3 regions of the Paenibacillus sp. MDV22-iso6 genome follow, and region 2 is predicted to be linked to each of the others. Evidence: riboswitches for the same ligand, from Rfam matches in the RefSeq annotation. Region 2 holds a riboswitch; each other region holds the start of a gene.

Region 1 (6,053 bases), on a different contig from region 2:
ATGCTCCTATAAGATATTTTGCATGGAAAACCGAGTTGGAAAATCTCCCTAAAGCCTTATGGTTAGTGGATCTAGCGCCATTTGTACTATTGGAATTTGAGGCTTGTCCGTGGTAAGATGATAGTCATGAAACGGGCGAACCGCAGGGCGGTGGACCTATGCGTTTGGGTTGCTATGGGTAGCACCAAAGGTTTCGGTGGCAGCATGGACAGTTGTCTGTGATAAGCCATCATATGGGGAGGAAGATAACGTATGGTTTTTTCGCAAGAGGAAGTCGAAGCTCATCTGGGAAGGCTGGAAGGCTGGGAACTGGAAGAGGGACGATGGATTGTCCGCAAGTTCGTATTTTCCAACTACATGAAAGGGATTGCATTTGTGGACGAGGTCGCAGCGATTTCGGAAGCGTTCAATCATCACCCTTTCATTACGATTGACTATACAACAGTCACACTGCGTCTCACATCATGGGATGAAGGTGGCATCACATCTGTAGATATTAAAGAAGCAGAGCAATATAATGAGGCTTTTGAGAAAATGAGGTCGGAATAACCTGGATCGGTTATATCGCACTACCGGAAATGAGTGAAGCATACATGTCAGACGATAATCAGAACAAACCTCTTATTGCTGTCGTAGGCAGCCTTAATATGGATCTGGTGGTGAAGACAGACATCATTCCTGAGGAAGGCGAGACGGTGAGTGGGGAGGAACTGCACTATTTGGCCGGGGGCAAAGGCGCCAATCAGGCGGTTGCTGCTGCACGACTGGGTGGACAGACTACGATGATTGGTGCCGTAGGTTCGGATGGTTTTGGTGAACGCCTGTTGCACAGTCTAACGGAAAGCGGGGCGGATGCCTCGCAAGTTCGCATTCTGGATGATACCGTTACAGGTACGGCCTCCATCTGGCTCTCCAAAGGAGATAACCGGATTATTGTTATTCCTGGAGCGAATGGGCAGGTTATGCCTGCGATGCTGGAAGAGGCGGATACGGTAAAAAGCCTGACTGCAGCCGCAGCGGTGCTGCTGCAGCTGGAGATCCCGCTGCCTGCGGTCACCCGCGCCGCCCAACTGGCGGCTGAAGGCAGCGCATTGGTGGTACTCAACCCGGCGCCTGCGGTGCCGGGTCTGCCCCAGGAGCTCCTGCGGTGCGTCGACGTCGTCACGCCGAACCGCAGTGAGCTCGCCGTGCTCACCGGCCGGGATGATCTCCGGCCGGAAGACGTGGATGCGGCGGTCGCAGAGCTCGCCGCATCCCTCGGGGCCGCTGTCGTCACGACGCTCGGCCCCGAGGGGGCTGTGTACGCGGCAGCGTCTAGCGGCCGCGTTCAGGCAGAGCGTGCCGGCGCGTGCCGTGCGCCCGGCTACGCCGTAAGCGCCGTCGACACGACCGGCGCTGGCGATTGCTTCAACGGCGCGCTGGCAGTAGCCCTCGCGCGCGGAGAGACGCTGGACGCGGCGGTAAGCTTCGCCATGGGCGCAGCCGCGTTGTCGGTGACGAAGCTCGGCGCCCAGTCCGGGATGCCGTCCGCACGTGAAGTGCAGGCTTTCCTTGCCGAGCAGAAGGCAAAGACCCAGTAATATATGCATACTTTAGGTGAATCAGAGGCAGGCTGGAAGGATACGCTAATGCCTCTATTTAGCCATAGCATGGTGGATGTTTTCATCGGAGCATCCCTGAAATGACCAAGAGGCTCTTACTTCCCAGTACGGGAGAGTAAGAGCCTCTTGTCTGTATGACCATTGATAAAACGAGTAACCCTGTATTACCAATAAGGGTTGACTACGTTGCGCGTCTAGCGCCAGCGTGGTTTAGAGCATGAGTAAAGAGCAGAGGATGATTGAAGCCATCACACTCTCTATACATGCCCCCTGCCACAAACTGATCGCCTTGAACATCTTGGATTACTTCTTCTCCGCCAGCCACATCGCAATATTCGCGATTTCTTCATCCTTCAGCTTGTCTTTGAACGAAGGCATACCGCCGCTTTTACCTTTGACGATGGTCGTATAAATCTTCTCCACATCGTCCTGGCTGCCAATCTTCTGCAGACTAGGGCCCATGCCCCCTTGAAGCTGATCACCGTGGCAGGTAATACAGTTTGCTTTGACCAGTGCCTCAGCCTGTCCTGCATCCATTGTAACTTGCGGCATCGTCGGTTTCGCTTCTTCTGCAACTTCCTCTTTCCCTGGAAGCGTAAACATTAGTACAATAGCTAAAGCGCACGCTGCAAAAAATACCCCGCTCATGATCCATTTGTGCATCCCTTATGTCCCCTCCAGAATGAAAGATCATCTAACTTGAAACTATCCATATCATTATAACGGAACCTGTAGTGACATCATAGCATTTTGTGGTAATTTTTTGAACTAATCACATAACCGGGGACTTTTTGGGGTGATTTCAAGCCCTAGTTATTCGCGTGGACCTTCATAGACCATACAGTAAAAAGGTTTCAAACCACCCGGTGTCTGTCGTTCGTATGTATCCTGCGTAACAAATCCGGCTTTGAGATAGACACGAATAGCCCGGTCATTCCAGGTCAGAACTTCCAGATCAATTTCGTTTGCAGGGTTCCGGCGAATGGCTTCCTGCACAATGGCCGAGACAAAAGCCGTTCCTTGACCATGACCACATCGATCGGGGTGCATGCCAAGTCCGATGCGGGTTACACCTTCAAGAGGGAAGTACTGAGCAAAACCGCAAATCTGCTGATCCTCTCCCAGCACCACCGCATATTGTTCTTTCCGTAGCTTGGGATCGCCGAATTCCACTTCAAGTGCTTTCATCTGCTCCCAGGGCAGCCAGCTATAAATATTATAAGGCGGGTCATACTGCCAATCGCAGATTAGTTCCGCGTGTTCTTCTTGCATGGGCACAACGTGAAACGTCACAGGGGCTTCATCCATACAACTGCACGCTCCTCTCATTGTGAACAAGCTATAATGATTTTGATTTGTCCATATACATATACATATGTCATTCCATATCTAAGCTTGTTTTCACTCTACAAAAGAGGCGTTCATTTGGCAAGTCCTCGTTTTTGAAAAAAAGTGAAACAAAAGTTCCGGTAATTTCGTTTATATTATAGTGGGATGGGTAAAAACATTATAAGAGCACGGGCGAAGCAATGAAAAATAGCTTTAAAAAAAGTTAAAATTAGGTTTGATAGCTATCCCGAATATGTTAAGGAAACGAAGCACAAAAAAACCGCCGGATAACATTCCTGCGGAGAATGTACCAGACGGTTCTATTATGCTTCGTTACAGTAAAGTTATTGTTACAGCATGACGTTGCTCGGCTTGTCCCTATTCAATGGCCAATGTCTCATATGCGTCCGTGCTCATAATACGTTTAGCGCCAACATAGCGGTTGGCCCAATAGCTTTCGCTTAATTCGCTAATTGTAACTCCTTTGGAAGAAGAGGAGTGTGCAAACTTCCCATTCCCTACAAAGATCCCTACGTGCGAGACCCCTTTGCCCGTTGTATTGAAGAATACCAGATCACCTGGTCTCATTTCCATCCGGGATACCGAATCACCCATGTCGAATTGTGAACTCGATTGGCGAGCCAGATCAATGCCCAGCTTGTCGAATACATAACTTGTGAATCCAGAGCAGTCAAAGCCGTTAAGCGTTGTTCCTCCGCTTTTGTATGTAGTCCCCATTGCTGAATCAATAACTTGGTCCATTTTCGAATCTGCGAATGCGCTGCCTGCTCCAAGCGATAATGCGAATGTGAGGCTGAGTACAGCTGCGGTTAATTTCTTCTTAAACAAGAGATATACCCCTTCCAATGCCTGCGAGGTTAGCTTAAGGATTCGGTTGAAGGTCCCCTATGATCCCTCTGTTGCAAGATCAATTCACCCATAACTGGTTCCCCCGCTTCCCAGGTGCTAGGAATTTGGCTATGCTAGTTATGCACCTGCGAAATCAAGAAATGACGATTAAATTTTAAGTAGTTACAAATATGAAGGTAAAGATTACAAAGTTGTTACTAAAAACTCACTGCGATTATTGTAACAGAGGTATATCACTTTGGCAACGTTTAACAACAAAATTAACAAAAAAACCCTCGACCTTTGACGGGGAAAGGTCGAGGTTTGCTTGTTTAACGGCATTTGAAGAATACAACTTTACATAGAGATGGTAACCGTTTTTAACCGTTTAATTTAATCTTTGACCGAGTTGGACTGCCATAGGCGGAAATGGGCACATATTTTCCACAGGCTCAGCAAGCACCGGGCAAGTGGATACGTTTGTTGTAGTATAAGACCAGTTAAGCCGGTTAGTAACCATGAAGCTGAAGTAAAGGCACCAAAGACCAACAGATGAAGGCCGCCCAGCAGGACAGCAATGCCGATTAGAGTGATGACTTGGCGTAGTGCAATCCATATAGCTTGAAACGTACCACGTGCTCCGCCTTCCCCATCGGGAGCTGAGATACCAAACTGCATGTACAGTAGGACATGATGGATAACCCACCCGTATACAATCCAACCAGCAACATAGGGAATACCAGGCAAGAGCAGATGGAGGGAATGAAAACCTTCCATAAAGATGGAATAGAGCTTTGGCGCGAGCCAATAAGCGGGTAGCAGCAGTAATATAGTCCGAATGGTGTGGAGCAACAGCATCGGTTTCCATAAATTTTTGATACCGCGAATGAATGGAATGCGCTCTTCCGAATGGTTATAATGCTGGAGCGAGTAGAGCAGCCCTGCCTGAATGAGTGGGCTAATCAGAATCCGTATCAGCAGCATAGCCCCTAAAATCCATAAATAGCGGTGAACCTCCGGATTCGTTGTCAGACCGAGTTGGCTCTCCATTTTAAATAAAATCGTACTGAGTTCCCCTGTATCAGGGTCAGGATAACGCAGGAGCAGCGGAACCACAGCTGACTGCACCATTCGATAAAGAAAGTATCCCCATACTAATTGATAGAGAAATAAGAGTGCCGCAATGAACATATGCTGACGGACGAGAAACCAGCCTTCACGTATTTTCGCTTTCACTGTATCCACCTCACCATGACAGACTTCCGAATATGGCTTCTATAATTTTGGTTGCGCTCATGCTCCAGCGGGATTTAGTTGGCTCATCCAGTCCGGCTTTCAGAAAATTGTTCATATGATGGTTCTCCAGCACAATCGTGTATAGCGGATCAGTCATAGCCCAGGAAACAGGGGAAGTATAGGTCAGTTTGTAGGTAATGCGCTCCTCGCTACCATCCCATTCTTTCGTCATGGTTTTCCCATCTTCGAACATAATTCGAACAGGAACCTTCTTATATTCACTCCCTTTTTTCTGCAATGTAACCGATGACTCGTACAACGTTTGGCCGTCTTTCAGGATAGGATTGATTGCGATCTTTTCCACTGCAAAGTCAGCCATGCCATCGCCGTATACATACTGATTAAAATAATCGGTCCAGGATGTACGCGTCACTTGTTCCACGACCTTTTGAAAATCAGACGAAGTAGGGTGTTTAAAGCGGTATTTATTCACATAGGTCGAGAGAATACGCTCCATCGTTTTAGCACCAACCTGTTGTTCTATTCCAAGTAATACAAGCTTGCCTCGTGTGTATACGTTTGCTGCATATTGATTCTGGGAATCAAACTTCCAGGAGTCCTGTGTCAGTGAAGCTGGAGAAGTAATGAGACCAGCTTGTACGGGCAGATTCGGGATAAGTCCGTATTCCTGTTCCATTACTTTGTCTTCTGCATAGGAGGTGAATCCTTCGTCCAGCCAAGCCTCTTCAAATTCATTACTCGCGACCATGCCGTAAAAATACTGATGCCCAATCTCGTGCACAACCGTGCGTTCCAGATCGTAGCCAGGAGCAGAATCATCTGCACCGAAGGCGGTGACCAAGGTAGGGTATTCCATTCCCCCTGCGCCATTCCCTGATTTGGGCGGGACAACGATGGACAGTGTGGAATACGGATAAGGGCCAAACCACTTGCTATAATTGGATAGCGCTGCTTTGGCGGCGTAGAAATAACGTTCCTTCAGATCCTCATGAGCAGGGTCGAGATACAGCTTGATTC
Region 2 (6,053 bases):
CCATTATCAAGGAATCTTCCATCATCTCGGTTATTGGTATGGTGGACATTATGTACCAGGCAAGTGTAGTCAAAAACATTACGTACCAAGGAATGAATCCATTCCTGATTGCAGCGGCCATTTACTTTGTGCTGACGTTCATTTTGTCCAAGCTGCTGGGTCGACTGGAAAGGAAGTTGAGTGCAAGTGATAGACGTTAGACAATTACACAAATCATATGGAAATAACGATGTGCTCAAGGGCATTAACGTAACAATTGGTAAAGGCGAGGTTGTCGTGGTCATCGGTCCGTCCGGATCGGGGAAAAGTACCTTTTTGCGCTGTCTTAACTTATTGGAGCAGCCTACTTCCGGTGAGATTGACTTTGAGGGAGTTTCGATCACTGACCCTAAACACAACATTAATGCAACTCGTGAAAAAATGGGGATGGTATTCCAGCATTTCAATCTGTTCCCGCACAAAACGGTGCAGCAGAACATTACGATTGCTCCCATTAAAGTGAAAAAACAATCTGCACAGGAAGCGGAACTAATCTGCGCAGATTTGCTGAAGACGGTTGGCCTGTCTGACAAAAAAGACGCTTATCCTAATCAGCTGTCCGGAGGACAGAAACAACGGATCGCTATTGCAAGAGCGCTTGCGATGCAGCCGCATGTCATGCTGTTTGACGAGCCTACTTCAGCACTGGACCCTGAAATGGTCGGTGAAGTACTGGATGTCATGAAGCGGCTTGCAGAGGGCGGCATGACCATGGTTATTGTAACGCATGAGATGGGCTTCGCACGCGAAGTAGGGGACCGCATCCTGTTTATGGATGGTGGGGTTATTGTAGAAGAAGGAACACCTGCTGAAGTGTTTGGTGAGCCTAAGCATGCACGTACACGTGACTTCCTTGCTAAAGTGCTCTAATACATCCGAGTCATCATTAGGATGAATTGGATGAAAATGCAAAATATATACTGTGGATGAGAATTCTTATTCCCTCATAGATCCCTGTCGGCGACCTGTCGGCAGGGATTGTTTTGTTGCGTGTGAATACGCACGGATTTACATAAAAAGTAACGTTTCTGTCATCAACGATATAAGCTCAAATAGACATTTTTTTGAAAAAGTCGCTTGAATTCAGCAAAAATATTGAAGTGAATTAGCCAGATGGTAACATTTACTACGACTCTTGGTTACAAAGTTGTGATATATTTGTTCCTGCCGAAACTTCCGGAGTTGGGAGTGTGGGGGATGTAACGATGCAGAGTGTGCTTGGGGAAGAATCATTTGCACACGGCTTGGGGTGAATTAGGGCTACATAAATTATTAATGTAATTGAACCTATAGGGTGGTTTCCTCCATCCGAATCCGACAACTAACTTCGCAGGCATAATGAGGGAGGAAGACCATGATTAACAAGAAACGTATAGCCAAAACAGCAACAGCTTTGCTGACAGCAGCAATGCTCATTCAGGCCGTTCCGGCTCATGCTGATTCAGTTCATGTGGCCAAAGAGGGGGATACCTTCTACACCTTATCCAAACAATATGGAGTTGGACTTAACGCTCTTATTAAAGCTAACAATGACATTTCAGCTTACAACATTTATGGTGGTTTGAAAATTACGATCCCTGGTAAAACAACGAACACAGCTTCTGCTGCAGCAGCTAAAACGGAGGCCAAAACGGTAACTGCCGCAAGCCTTGACGTTAATGCAGATAGTAAAGTTGTACAAGCCTGGGGTAAAACGTTTGATTACAGCAAAGCTGTCGACGTCAAAGCAACAGCATACTCCGCAGACGCTTCCGAAAATGGAGGATGGGGTGCTGTGGATTACTTCGGTAATCCGCTTGAATTGGGTACCATTGCAGTAGACCCGAGTATCATTCCATTGGGTACAAAGGTACTGGTGACAGGTCATACACATCCCGGACTGCCAAAACAGGCATTTGTCGCAACGGCTCGTGATGTGGGTAGTGCCATTAAAGGTCACAAGATCGATATCTTTATTCCTGGCAGCAAGCAATCCGTGAGCACATTTGGTATTCAGGATGTTGAACTTTACATTTTGAAATAAAATCAAAGCGTAGCTGCACATCATCATATGTGACTCCAACTATATCTAAATTAAACAATAAAGGGTGTTCTTCCATCACAATAATGTGATGGAAGAACACCCTTTTGAATATCCAACTTCAGGGATCTTGACCTATTTACCCTTTGGCAGTTCCAGCATTTCGTCCAAAGTCACCAGCTCGTACCCGCGGTTTCGCAATTCCTCGATAACTTCAGGCAACGCCTCGATGGTACCACTCAGCTTCGATCCGACACCGCCTCCTGCATGTTGCAGAACAATGGAACCTGGTTTAACGGCCGACAGGATGTTTTGTTTGACTTCCTCTTTGGAGAGGCCCTTCCAGTCCAGGGAATCGACGTTCCAATTCACAATGCTGTAATGTTGTTTGGCCGCCCATTGCAGCTGTTGCTCATTAATGTCGCCATAAGGTGGACGAATCATTTTGGGAGTGTAGCCCGCCAGATTACGAATAATATCTCCGGTATGTAAGATTTGTTTGCGAAATGCATTCATGGACAATTTACTGAACTCCGGGTGATTGTAGCTGTGATTGCCAACAATATGCCCTTCCTTCACCATGCGTTTCACTAAATCCGGATGTTTCTCAGCGCGATTTCCCACAATGAAAAATGTAGCCCGTACCTTGTATTTTTTTAGAATATCCAGTACCTGCGGGGTGAACCGTGGATCAGGTACGTCATCAAAAGTCAGAGCGACCTTTTTTGTTGAGGGGCCATTGGTTTTGAACGTATCCGCATATTTTTGTCTGAGCTGTCCCAGAGTCAACTGTTCTTCTTCGGAAGAATCAGACTTCGAAGCAGGTTCGGTTTGCGGACTTGAAGAAGCCCATAACTGAGCAGGAGCGTAACTTCCCCCCAGAAGAATGACCATGATGGATAACATTATGAGGCGTATACGCATGTTAGTGCCTCCTTTTCCCAAATTGCGTTCTCTTTGGTATGCCCGGGGCCATCCGTATTTATGCATATTGTGAGATGTTTCATTGCTGATTCATTAAATCGGAGCCATAATTCCACCATATATATAGAAAAGGACAGGTGGAGCAGGATGAGTACATACGATTTAAATTCCGTTCGTTTACAGGTGATTGAGGCAGGGGAAGACAAGGTGTTTATGGTAACTGGAGGCAGATCACATATTGGAGCAGTAGCAACCTTTTATCCGGACCGTGAGCGGGTAAGCGGGGCTACGATGCATATTCCGGGGCATAAAGAGCAAGAGCTGTGTGAAAGGCTCGCACGTAAGGCCGCCCTACATTTAAAAGTAACCGTGACCGTGATTATGGGGATTCACTTTGATGCAATTACGCGCATGCAGATTGATGAGATTGTGCAGACTGCAGAGAAGCTGCTTGATGAGGAGCTGTGCCAAACTAGTCAACTGATTCAATAGTTCGATGGACGCTAAGTAGGCTAAAATCGTTTTTTATGATTTTTTTTGTTAAAATTGAAACGAGTAGAACATTGCCACGTATGTATGTTTATATACAAGGATGAACTATCGACTAGGAGGAATACCATAATGTCCATTTTCAAACGATTGCGCGATTTAACAATGTCTAACATTAACTCTATTATTGACAAGGCAGAAGATCCGATCAAGATGACGGATCAATATATCCGAGATATGCAGGAAGATCTGGAAGATGCGGAGAAAGCTGTTGCTGCACAGATCGCTATTGAGAAGAAATTCAAGCAGCTGTTCGAAGAACAGGAAGCTCTCGTGAAGAAACGTGAGGAGCAAGCACATACAGCAGCGCGTGCACAGAATATGGATTTGGCTCGTCGGGCACTGGAAGAGAAAAAAGTGGCTGAAGAGAAGATGGCTGAATACAAAACAAGCTATGATCAAAACAAGGCTTCTGCCGATAACCTTCGTGGCAAGCTGGACGAAATGCGCAAACAATTGACCCAAATGAAAAATAAACGTGAAACATTGGTTGCGCGCTACAACGCTGCAAAAGCTCAAACCGAAATCAACAAGGCGCTGAACGGATTTGGCTCCGATACTGCAAGTGCCGGCATGAAGCGTATGGAAGAAAAAATGATGCAGATGGAAGCTCAGGCTGAAGCTAGCAATGAGATGTCGTCCAAAGGAAAATCGCTGGATGATGAGTTCGAGAAGCTGGGCAAGGATCAGGCTGTTGAGGATGAACTGGCAGCATTGATGAAGCAATACGAAAATAAGAACTAAACCTTGTAAGCAAGCAGGGGCACCAGCGGAGGAGAGACCAGCGTTTCTCCTTCGCTTTTAATTGCGGTTCATGTTGAGATGTGGGGGCTATGTAAATGGATTTGAACATTTTGGCAATGCTGGTCTGGACGTTATCGGGTTCGGTTTTGCTGTTTGTCTTAATGTATGTGGATTCTTTGTTCACGAAGTATAAGGATTTTGCCGAAGTGAAGGCAGGCAATATGGCCGTTACAACACGTATGGTTATGAAGCTGTTTGCTCAGGGATATGTACTCGCCACCTCCATTTCGACAGCGGGTCATCTTGGAGAAGCGTTGCTGGTATCCGTTGTTTCATTTATCATTTTGCTAATTCTGGAGAGTGTGGTTCACTTTATGATTCGGAGATGGGCCAACCTGGATCTGGATACGGGAATACAGCAGGGCAAGACAGGTTACGGTTTGTTCTCGGGTGCACTACATATCGTGGGCGCATTAATTATTGCAGCTTGTTTATAAGATAAAGAACAGGAGTAATGGGTATGAGTGTGTGGAAACGGATTAAAGGAATAATAGCCAAACCTGAACCGCCTAAGGCAGAGAAAACAATGCTTCAGCTGGCACCAGGTGATATCTGTGAGGTTTCGCTGGTCACCTATGAAGTGGTTGGGCGGGTACATCATCGAGCGCGGAATGCGGCTGTCCTCACGTTGCAGGATGGTACGGCAATCCGACATTTGCATATTGAAGAACGGGAAATGACCCGGTATGCCCTCTATACACCCATTGATGGCCGTCTCGATGCACCGGATGAGGTGCCCACATTGCTGGATCTGGATGGACGTGCGTATCATCTGGAGGAAGAATACGGAGGAATGGTAACCACTGCAGGCAGGACACCCTATGGTCAGGCTGGGGAACAATTAGTATGGCAATATCAGTCTGATGATAATATGCTTTTGCGTGTGGAGTGGCAAGACAGAAGATTTACGCTGTATGAGGGTGAGTCCATTCTTCCTGCGGATATCAAAGTGATTCGTTCGAGCTAGGAGAGGTTCCAATGAAAAAGCGCTTGGCACATGGATTAAAATTAATGCTGGTCCTCAGCCTTGTGATGTCGCTGCTGTCCGCGTGCGGAGCACCTTCCGTTCAGGACACATATCCGCTTGAATCGGTCAGCGGCAGTGGTAACACGACATCCTATGTGTACCGAGCTGCCGATCGTACCGTTCCAGAGGTCGCTCAGGAATTATCTGAACAGCGGAAGCCGGATCAGATCTCGGCGGAAAATACAGAGCGGATGTTCCTGGTATATCAGGACCAGTATTATCATTTGCAGCAAGACCCGAATAAAGCGGAAGACACCTTGGTTGAAGTGGATTCCAAAGAATATGTTCGGCAGAATTATGATTCGTCCTTTTTGCAAGGTTACTTAACCGCAACATTAATTGGTAATTTGTTTGATTCGTTTGGGGGTAGAGGGTCCGGTACGTATCGTGGTTATACGAACAAGGACACGTACAAACCAAGTGAAGGTTCTTATCGGACACCGACGAGTAAAGATAAAAAGGTTGCTCCACCGATTACCGTTGACCGGAAGGGGTCGATTACCCGCCGTGGCAGCGATAAGGATTCAAGTGTAGGCTCCGGTGGAGGATTATTCAGCCGAAATAAGGAACAAAGCAAAGGCACAATTGATCGTAATAAAAGCAGTGGTGGCCTTGGAGGATTGTTTGATTCACCGAAGAGCTCCTATAAAAAGCCCAAAACAAGGGTTGGCGGCGGCCGAATCATGAGGC
Region 3 (6,053 bases), on a different contig from region 2:
GTTTTAGGGAGCTGGAATCATGCTGCTGTCCCCATGCAGTCAGTTTACCATTTGCTACAACCTGTGTATTGAGAATAGCATCTACACCTTTGGCAACTGATTTTTTACTGCGATCCGCAAGAGAGCTGTCGATGAATGAGAAATCACCTTTACGTGCACCTACTTCATCCAGCATGTACATGACATTAATCATGGCATCGTCGTTGAAGGTAATGTGTTTGTGATAGCCTGAGCTCTGGTATACTTGTGGCCATCCTCCATTGGAGTACTGCATATTTAACAAAAAGTTGATTCCTTTGATGGCAGCAGCCGAATATCGCGGATCATTTGTCTTTTTAAATTCCTTGGCTAATCTTCTAATTTCTGAGTATGTAGCTTTATTATCAATCGTAGATTTGGCCCACTCACCACTTGTTTCTTTGTAATCCTTCTTCCATCCCCCGTCAGGACGTTGATTCTTCAAAATATCTGAGATACTTGCTGTCGTTCCAGATGCGTCTGCAGCAGATACCTTAGCAGCAGGCTGAAATACCATTCCGACAACAGAGAAAATCATTGTACATGCCATTACCAAAGATGCAAACCTTGCTTGTGCCTTCAACATCGTTTAGAACACTCCCCAATTCATTTTCTGCAAACTGTTTTCCTTGAGCGTCTCCCCTCCTTATATTTGTTTTTAAACTCAAACTATTTCTTTTCATCCAATAAGTGGATTATACAAAAAGAATTCTATGCAAAACAATGAATTTTGTCAATAATTGCAACAATATGTAACAAATTCTTTGTCTTAACCTATAGGTATCGTCTAATCGAAATGTGAGAAAGCCAATAAATTATCCAATTTTTCTCCATTTGAAACAGTAGTTACTTTTTTGTCATCTATTAAAACCCAATATTCGAGTTATTTCTACATAAATAGCGATAATTCCGTTAACATTGAGATGATAAGAAGTGTTCAAAATCGGTTTGACATTTTCGCATTTATGCAATATAGTTTCAAAAGGTTACAAAAACTTAATTATTCATTTGCCGAGTTTCATGTTTGAAAACGGGGGAACCATTTTGGGTGAATTATTCTTATACATAGGAAATATAGGGAACCTTCTACCGAACCCTTAGCTAACTCCGTAGGCATCGAAGGGAGAACAAAAATTTTGAAAAAGCTTATCATCTCCATTTTTGGAGCAGCAGTTCTACTTACATCCGGTGCAGCAAGCACAGAGGCAAGCAGTATCAACACCGTCGTTAACAACATGACAGGCATACCTTACAAATGGGGCGGCACAACAATGGCCGGATTTGATTGCTCTGGATTTATGAGATATATTTTCAACAAATATAGCATTGAATTACCACGCACTTCCCAGCAACAAGCTAAGGCCGGAACTCCGGTATCCAAAGCTAATCTGCGTACTGGTGACATGGTATTCTTTAATACGATGGGCAATGGCATTTCACATACAGGTGTATATATCGGGGGCGGACAGTTCGCTCATGCTTCAAGCAGCAAGGGTGTCAGCATCACACAATTATCCAATCCTTACTTCAATGATCGTTACGTAACAGCACGCCGGGTAACAGGACAATTTATGTATAACAAAATGCTGGGCAAAATATAAGTTTGATTTGATATAGCGCTAAGAGGAGGCTCCGGTTGAATCCGGGACCTCCTCTTTGTTTGGGGCTTTTGTTTACAAATCCGGTGTGCTGTAGACTTCTATACTTAATGTAAAGCCTTCTGTACTCTCATTGCACCCTGAGACAGCGCATGGCCTCCGCCTACCGCTCCAGCCACAGCAACCGTCTCCATAATCTCCTGATCGGTCGCTCCTTTGGCACGTGCCTCTTCCACATGGTAAAACGTACATACCTCATTGTTCGCAAACAGTCCAATACCCAGCGCAATCAGCTGTTTGGTCTTGGCATCAATCGCCCCTGCCTGAAAGCATTCTCCAGTGAACTCATGATAAGACTTCACCACTGCTGGTAGCACATCGCTTAATTCACCAATCTGATCTTTATAGGCATGAACCTTATCATTCATCAGTGTCATGGTTACCGCACATCCTCTCGGCTGATATGTTACAAGCTCTCACTGTACCTATCTTCTCTCCCGAGAGGTGTAATTATGCCAAAACATCCATGGTAAATGAACCTAAATAGGCATGTCCTATTCTTCGAGCAGGCTCTCGCGTGGTTCGCTGAACAATTGATATCGATAATTCCGATCAAGCTTGACCACACGACGATTCTGACGGCGAATGAGTACCTGCTCCCCGTCCCAAGCCACTACAATACCTGTCACATCATTGGACTGAATCTCGTCCCGTACTACCCTTACTTTTTCACCCGATAAACGCAGTGCATCCAATTGTGCATCACTGATCATATTTATGGCGCCTACTTTCCCAAAAAAATTATTTACAAAAAGAGACCTAAATGAAAAGTCATTTAGGTCTCACGTGACTGTATTGGACTGTCATGTCATTCGAAAGTATGTCCCGACTGAAAGTTACCGCTGCGCGTGCTCTTTGCTGTCGTTCTTCTCAAACCAAAAATCAAGCACTTTGGCGGACATCACACGTTCTTCAAGGTACTCCACTTGATGCGGTGTAAATTGTTCTTTCCAAGAGAAGGACAACTCTTCGCACAAGCCTACAATCGTCAGCAATTCTGACCAGGCAACGTAGCGTTTGTACCAGAAAAATTGAGGATGTTCAATCATATAGGGATAAAGGTCATCGAATTCCGTATGTTTACAATCCAGGGCACGCTCAAAATGTACTTTCGATTCCGCCAGCTTATCAATAAAAAATTGTTCTGTTGCCGGTTGGTTACCCATGGTGTTGCCTCCTCTCCCTAACATAACCCCATTATAAATGAAATCAGCGGTCATGCAAAGGCATTGTTATAAAAATAGGCACTTTTTCCTTTAAAAAGTCACAATTCGTTATCGTCAAATTGCACGGTGCCATCGTTCAGTGAACGAATGCGCACCAACGCTTCAACCGGGATACCCTGCTCACGAATAGTGCGCGCTCCGGCCTGAAAACATTTTTCGACCACGACACCGAATCCGACCAGTTCCGCACCCGAACGTTCGATAATTTTGATGACACCACGAGCGGCATCGCCATTCGCAATGATATCGTCAATAAACAAAATACGGTCATTCTCATGAATATATTCACGGGACACCATAATATCTGTTACGATCCCTTTCGTAAAAGAAGGTACTCTTTCACAGTAGGCGTCGGGGTCAGCCAAAAGTGTTTTTTTGCGACGGGCAAATACCAGAGGAACACCCAGTTCATGTGCGGCAGCAAAGGCGACCGGAATCCCGGAAGACTCCACTGTAATGACCCGAGTTACACCACTCTCACGAAAACGAGCGGCAAATTCACGTCCCATTTCCATCGTCAATGCAGGATCAATCTGGTGATTCAGCAGACCATCCAGCTTCAGCACCTGATCTGACATGACTACACCTTCTTGTAAAATTCGTTGTTTCAATACTTCCATAATTTGACCTCCCAAGCCTATCCTATGACGTAAAAGTATCATAGATCCGGCTATCAGTTCAAGCGAAATTGCCTTTGCTCTTGTCCAGAGCATAGAAATGACCCTATGTCACACTTCAATTGTCATGACTTTGATGGGTCAAGCATACCTTGTACCATGGCACCCGCATGTCCAAACTATTCAGGGGCCTGAGAGGGGAAACGCATGAAACAGGCATTTCGGGTGCTGCAGATCGCATTTACATACATTGGAACGGTAGTAGGAGCCGGCTTTGCAACAGGACAGGAGATATTGCAGTTTTTTACCCAGTATGGCAAATGGGCCACCATTACCATTGGCTTATCGACCATGCTCTTTGTCTGGTTAGGTACAAAAATGATGCTGATTGCCCATGATACCGGCTCGCGCTCATACGAAGATCTCAACAAGCATCTATTCGGTCATAAAGCAGGAAACTGGATTACCTGGGTTACCCTTCTTATTCTCATCGGAGTAAACAGTGTCATGCTGGCCGGAGCAGGGTCGGTCTTTGTAGAGCATCTGGGGCTTCATTACCAGACCGGACTGATTGTTACCCTTATCGGTACATATCTGCTGCTTGGACGGGGCATTCAGGCTATTCTGCAAATGAACAGTATCGTAGTGCCAATGATGCTCCTGCTCTCTCTGCTTATGATCACCAGCACCATACATCATCCCGGCGCAAACCGATTTATTACATTAACCACGGACAGCAATCCAATCCAGGTCTGGTTATCTCCTCTGTTGTATACTTCATTCAACCTGGCACTTGCCCAAGCTGTTCTTGTTCCGGTGGGGAATCAGATTCGCAGCCGAAAGGTACTGAAATGGGGCGGCGTTCTGGGCGGGATTGGTGTAGGATTCATGCTTATGGCAGCCCACTTCGCCATGTCAGCCCAGATGCCTGGCATCACGCAATTTGAAATTCCAATGGGCAGCATTGCCTTTCAACTTGGATGGGTAGTCCAGTCTATCTATGTATCCCTGATTTTTATGGAAATCTTCAGTACATTTGTAGCCGATATTTATGGAATGACCCTCCAACTCAGACAGCATGTCCACGTACATCCCAAACTAATCATACTGGCTATCATGCTGCTATGTTATTCGCTTAGCCAGTTTGGGTTCAGCTCCCTGCTCTCTATCCTTTACCCCATTTTCGGCAGTTTGGCACTGGTCTGGGGTGCAAAATTAGTAATGGATCGATGGGGAAGCTTTCGAGGTCGTAACAAACACCTATAACAACGTATTTTTGTTGCGAAGTATCATTTCCCTAAACATAAAAAAAGCCGCTGTTCACACAGCGGCTTCCTTCTTTTCCCTTTCCAGAAGTTAAAACTGGCTCGAGAATTGCAAATACATTTTTTTCAGTTCATTGACCGATCTACCCAAAGAGTAATGGGTTTTGGCCTTCTCGCATGCCGAACGAGCGAGCTCATAACGGTACGCCGGGTCAACCATCACCTTCTCCAGCGCTTCTGCCAGTGCAGACGGATCTTCTGAAGGCACCAGCAAGCCGTTACTGCCGTTCTCAATCTGTTCGGGTATGCCGCCAACATCTGTACCTACAAGGGCAAGACAGCTAAGCGCTGCTTCCGCGAAAACAGACCCGAACGCCTCCGCCCGTGAAGGAAGTACAAAGATATCAAAAAATGGCATGAATTCCTCAGGGTGCAGCGTGTAACCATAAAAAATAGTCTCATTATAAATGCCCAGCCGCTGGGCCAATTCTTCCAAGTCTGGACGGATCGGTCCGTCCCCAATAATATGAAGCACATAATCATGTCCCCGGGCTTTCAGTTCGGCACAGGCTTTGAACAGAATATCCAGCCCTTTCGCCGGAACCAGACGGCATACCGTGACCAACTGTGGTATCGCATTCTCATGGGGAATTGGCTTAAACCTTTTCTCATCAAAACCATTCGGAATCACACCGATAACATCGGGATGCTGTACATAAGGCGCCAGATAACGACGGAAAGAATCCGATACCGTTAACAATCGCTCCGCCTGGTGCTCCAGCTCACCATAGATGGCCAGCAGGAATTGATGCTCCGGTCCGTTCGGCTCAATGCGTCCATTCAGTATCAGCTCTCGCTCATAACTGGAGTGGATCGTTTGAATGAGAGGAACATCCGGGAAAACCTTCTTCATTGCAAGCCCCGCAATAGGATGATGGGCATGAATCAGATCGTAAGGCTTCTGAATACGCAGCTTGGTCCACCACAAATAATCCCGGTAGGTTTGCATATATTTTTGCACGACAGGACTATCCTGATACTGAGTCCAATCGAACGTCTCAAACTGGATATCTTCCCTGCCCTTGTTGCGAATTCGCTTAGGCAACGAGAACAGATCCATCTCCCACCTCGGGGTTGTAAACCTCTCTTGCATATACGGAATCATAGAGGATACACCTCCGGGCTGCTCCGGAGGAAAGAAAAGCGCCTGCAGCAATCTCACCGTTAGTTTCCCCCTTTCTAGCATAAATCTTTTCATTACATCTTCAA

What was found. Region 2 has a riboswitch for cyclic di-AMP ahead of AC4PM4_RS24205 (3D domain-containing protein). Riboswitches for the same ligand answer to the same signal wherever they lie in the genome.
Region 1: it holds a riboswitch for cyclic di-AMP, as region 2 does, so the genes downstream of both, AC4PM4_RS30215 (C40 family peptidase) here and AC4PM4_RS24205 (3D domain-containing protein) in region 2, are expected to answer to the same signal.
Region 3: it holds a riboswitch for cyclic di-AMP, as region 2 does, so the genes downstream of both, AC4PM4_RS16560 (C40 family peptidase) here and AC4PM4_RS24205 (3D domain-containing protein) in region 2, are expected to answer to the same signal.

What each region holds. Positions count from the first base shown of each region.
Region 1 is NZ_JBZVDZ010000018.1:28,119-34,171, reverse strand. It holds gene AC4PM4_RS30235 (4a-hydroxytetrahydrobiopterin dehydratase) at 253-549, shown strand; gene rbsK (ribokinase) at 579-1,580, shown strand; gene AC4PM4_RS30225 (c-type cytochrome) at 1,905-2,264, opposite strand; gene AC4PM4_RS30220 (GNAT family N-acetyltransferase) at 2,415-2,909, opposite strand; gene AC4PM4_RS30215 (C40 family peptidase) at 3,309-3,779, opposite strand; cyclic di-AMP (ydaO/yuaA leader) riboswitch at 3,783-3,920, opposite strand; gene AC4PM4_RS30210 (hypothetical protein) at 4,173-5,015, opposite strand; gene AC4PM4_RS30205 (M1 family metallopeptidase) at 5,026-6,053, opposite strand, start outside.
Region 2 is NZ_JBZVDZ010000009.1:106,364-112,416, reverse strand. It holds gene AC4PM4_RS24215 (ABC transporter substrate-binding protein/permease) at 1-200, shown strand, start outside; gene AC4PM4_RS24210 (amino acid ABC transporter ATP-binding protein) at 187-909, shown strand; cyclic di-AMP (ydaO/yuaA leader) riboswitch at 1,195-1,391, shown strand; gene AC4PM4_RS24205 (3D domain-containing protein) at 1,394-2,062, shown strand; gene AC4PM4_RS24200 (polysaccharide deacetylase family protein) at 2,195-2,983, opposite strand; gene lpdD (prenylated flavin chaperone LpdD) at 3,131-3,475, shown strand; gene AC4PM4_RS24190 (PspA/IM30 family protein) at 3,605-4,276, shown strand; gene AC4PM4_RS24185 (DUF350 domain-containing protein) at 4,372-4,773, shown strand; gene AC4PM4_RS24180 (DUF4178 domain-containing protein) at 4,797-5,303, shown strand; gene AC4PM4_RS24175 (DUF4247 domain-containing protein) at 5,315-6,053, shown strand, end outside.
Region 3 is NZ_JBZVDZ010000005.1:364,488-370,540, forward strand. It holds gene pelA (pectate lyase) at 1-604, opposite strand, end outside; cyclic di-AMP (ydaO/yuaA leader) riboswitch at 1,018-1,149, shown strand; gene AC4PM4_RS16560 (C40 family peptidase) at 1,155-1,619, shown strand; gene AC4PM4_RS16565 (carboxymuconolactone decarboxylase family protein) at 1,724-2,053, opposite strand; gene AC4PM4_RS16570 (hypothetical protein) at 2,171-2,389, opposite strand; gene AC4PM4_RS16575 (hypothetical protein) at 2,513-2,842, opposite strand; gene AC4PM4_RS16580 (xanthine phosphoribosyltransferase) at 2,941-3,522, opposite strand; gene AC4PM4_RS16585 (YkvI family membrane protein) at 3,727-4,785, shown strand; gene AC4PM4_RS16590 (glycosyltransferase family 4 protein) at 4,876-6,006, opposite strand.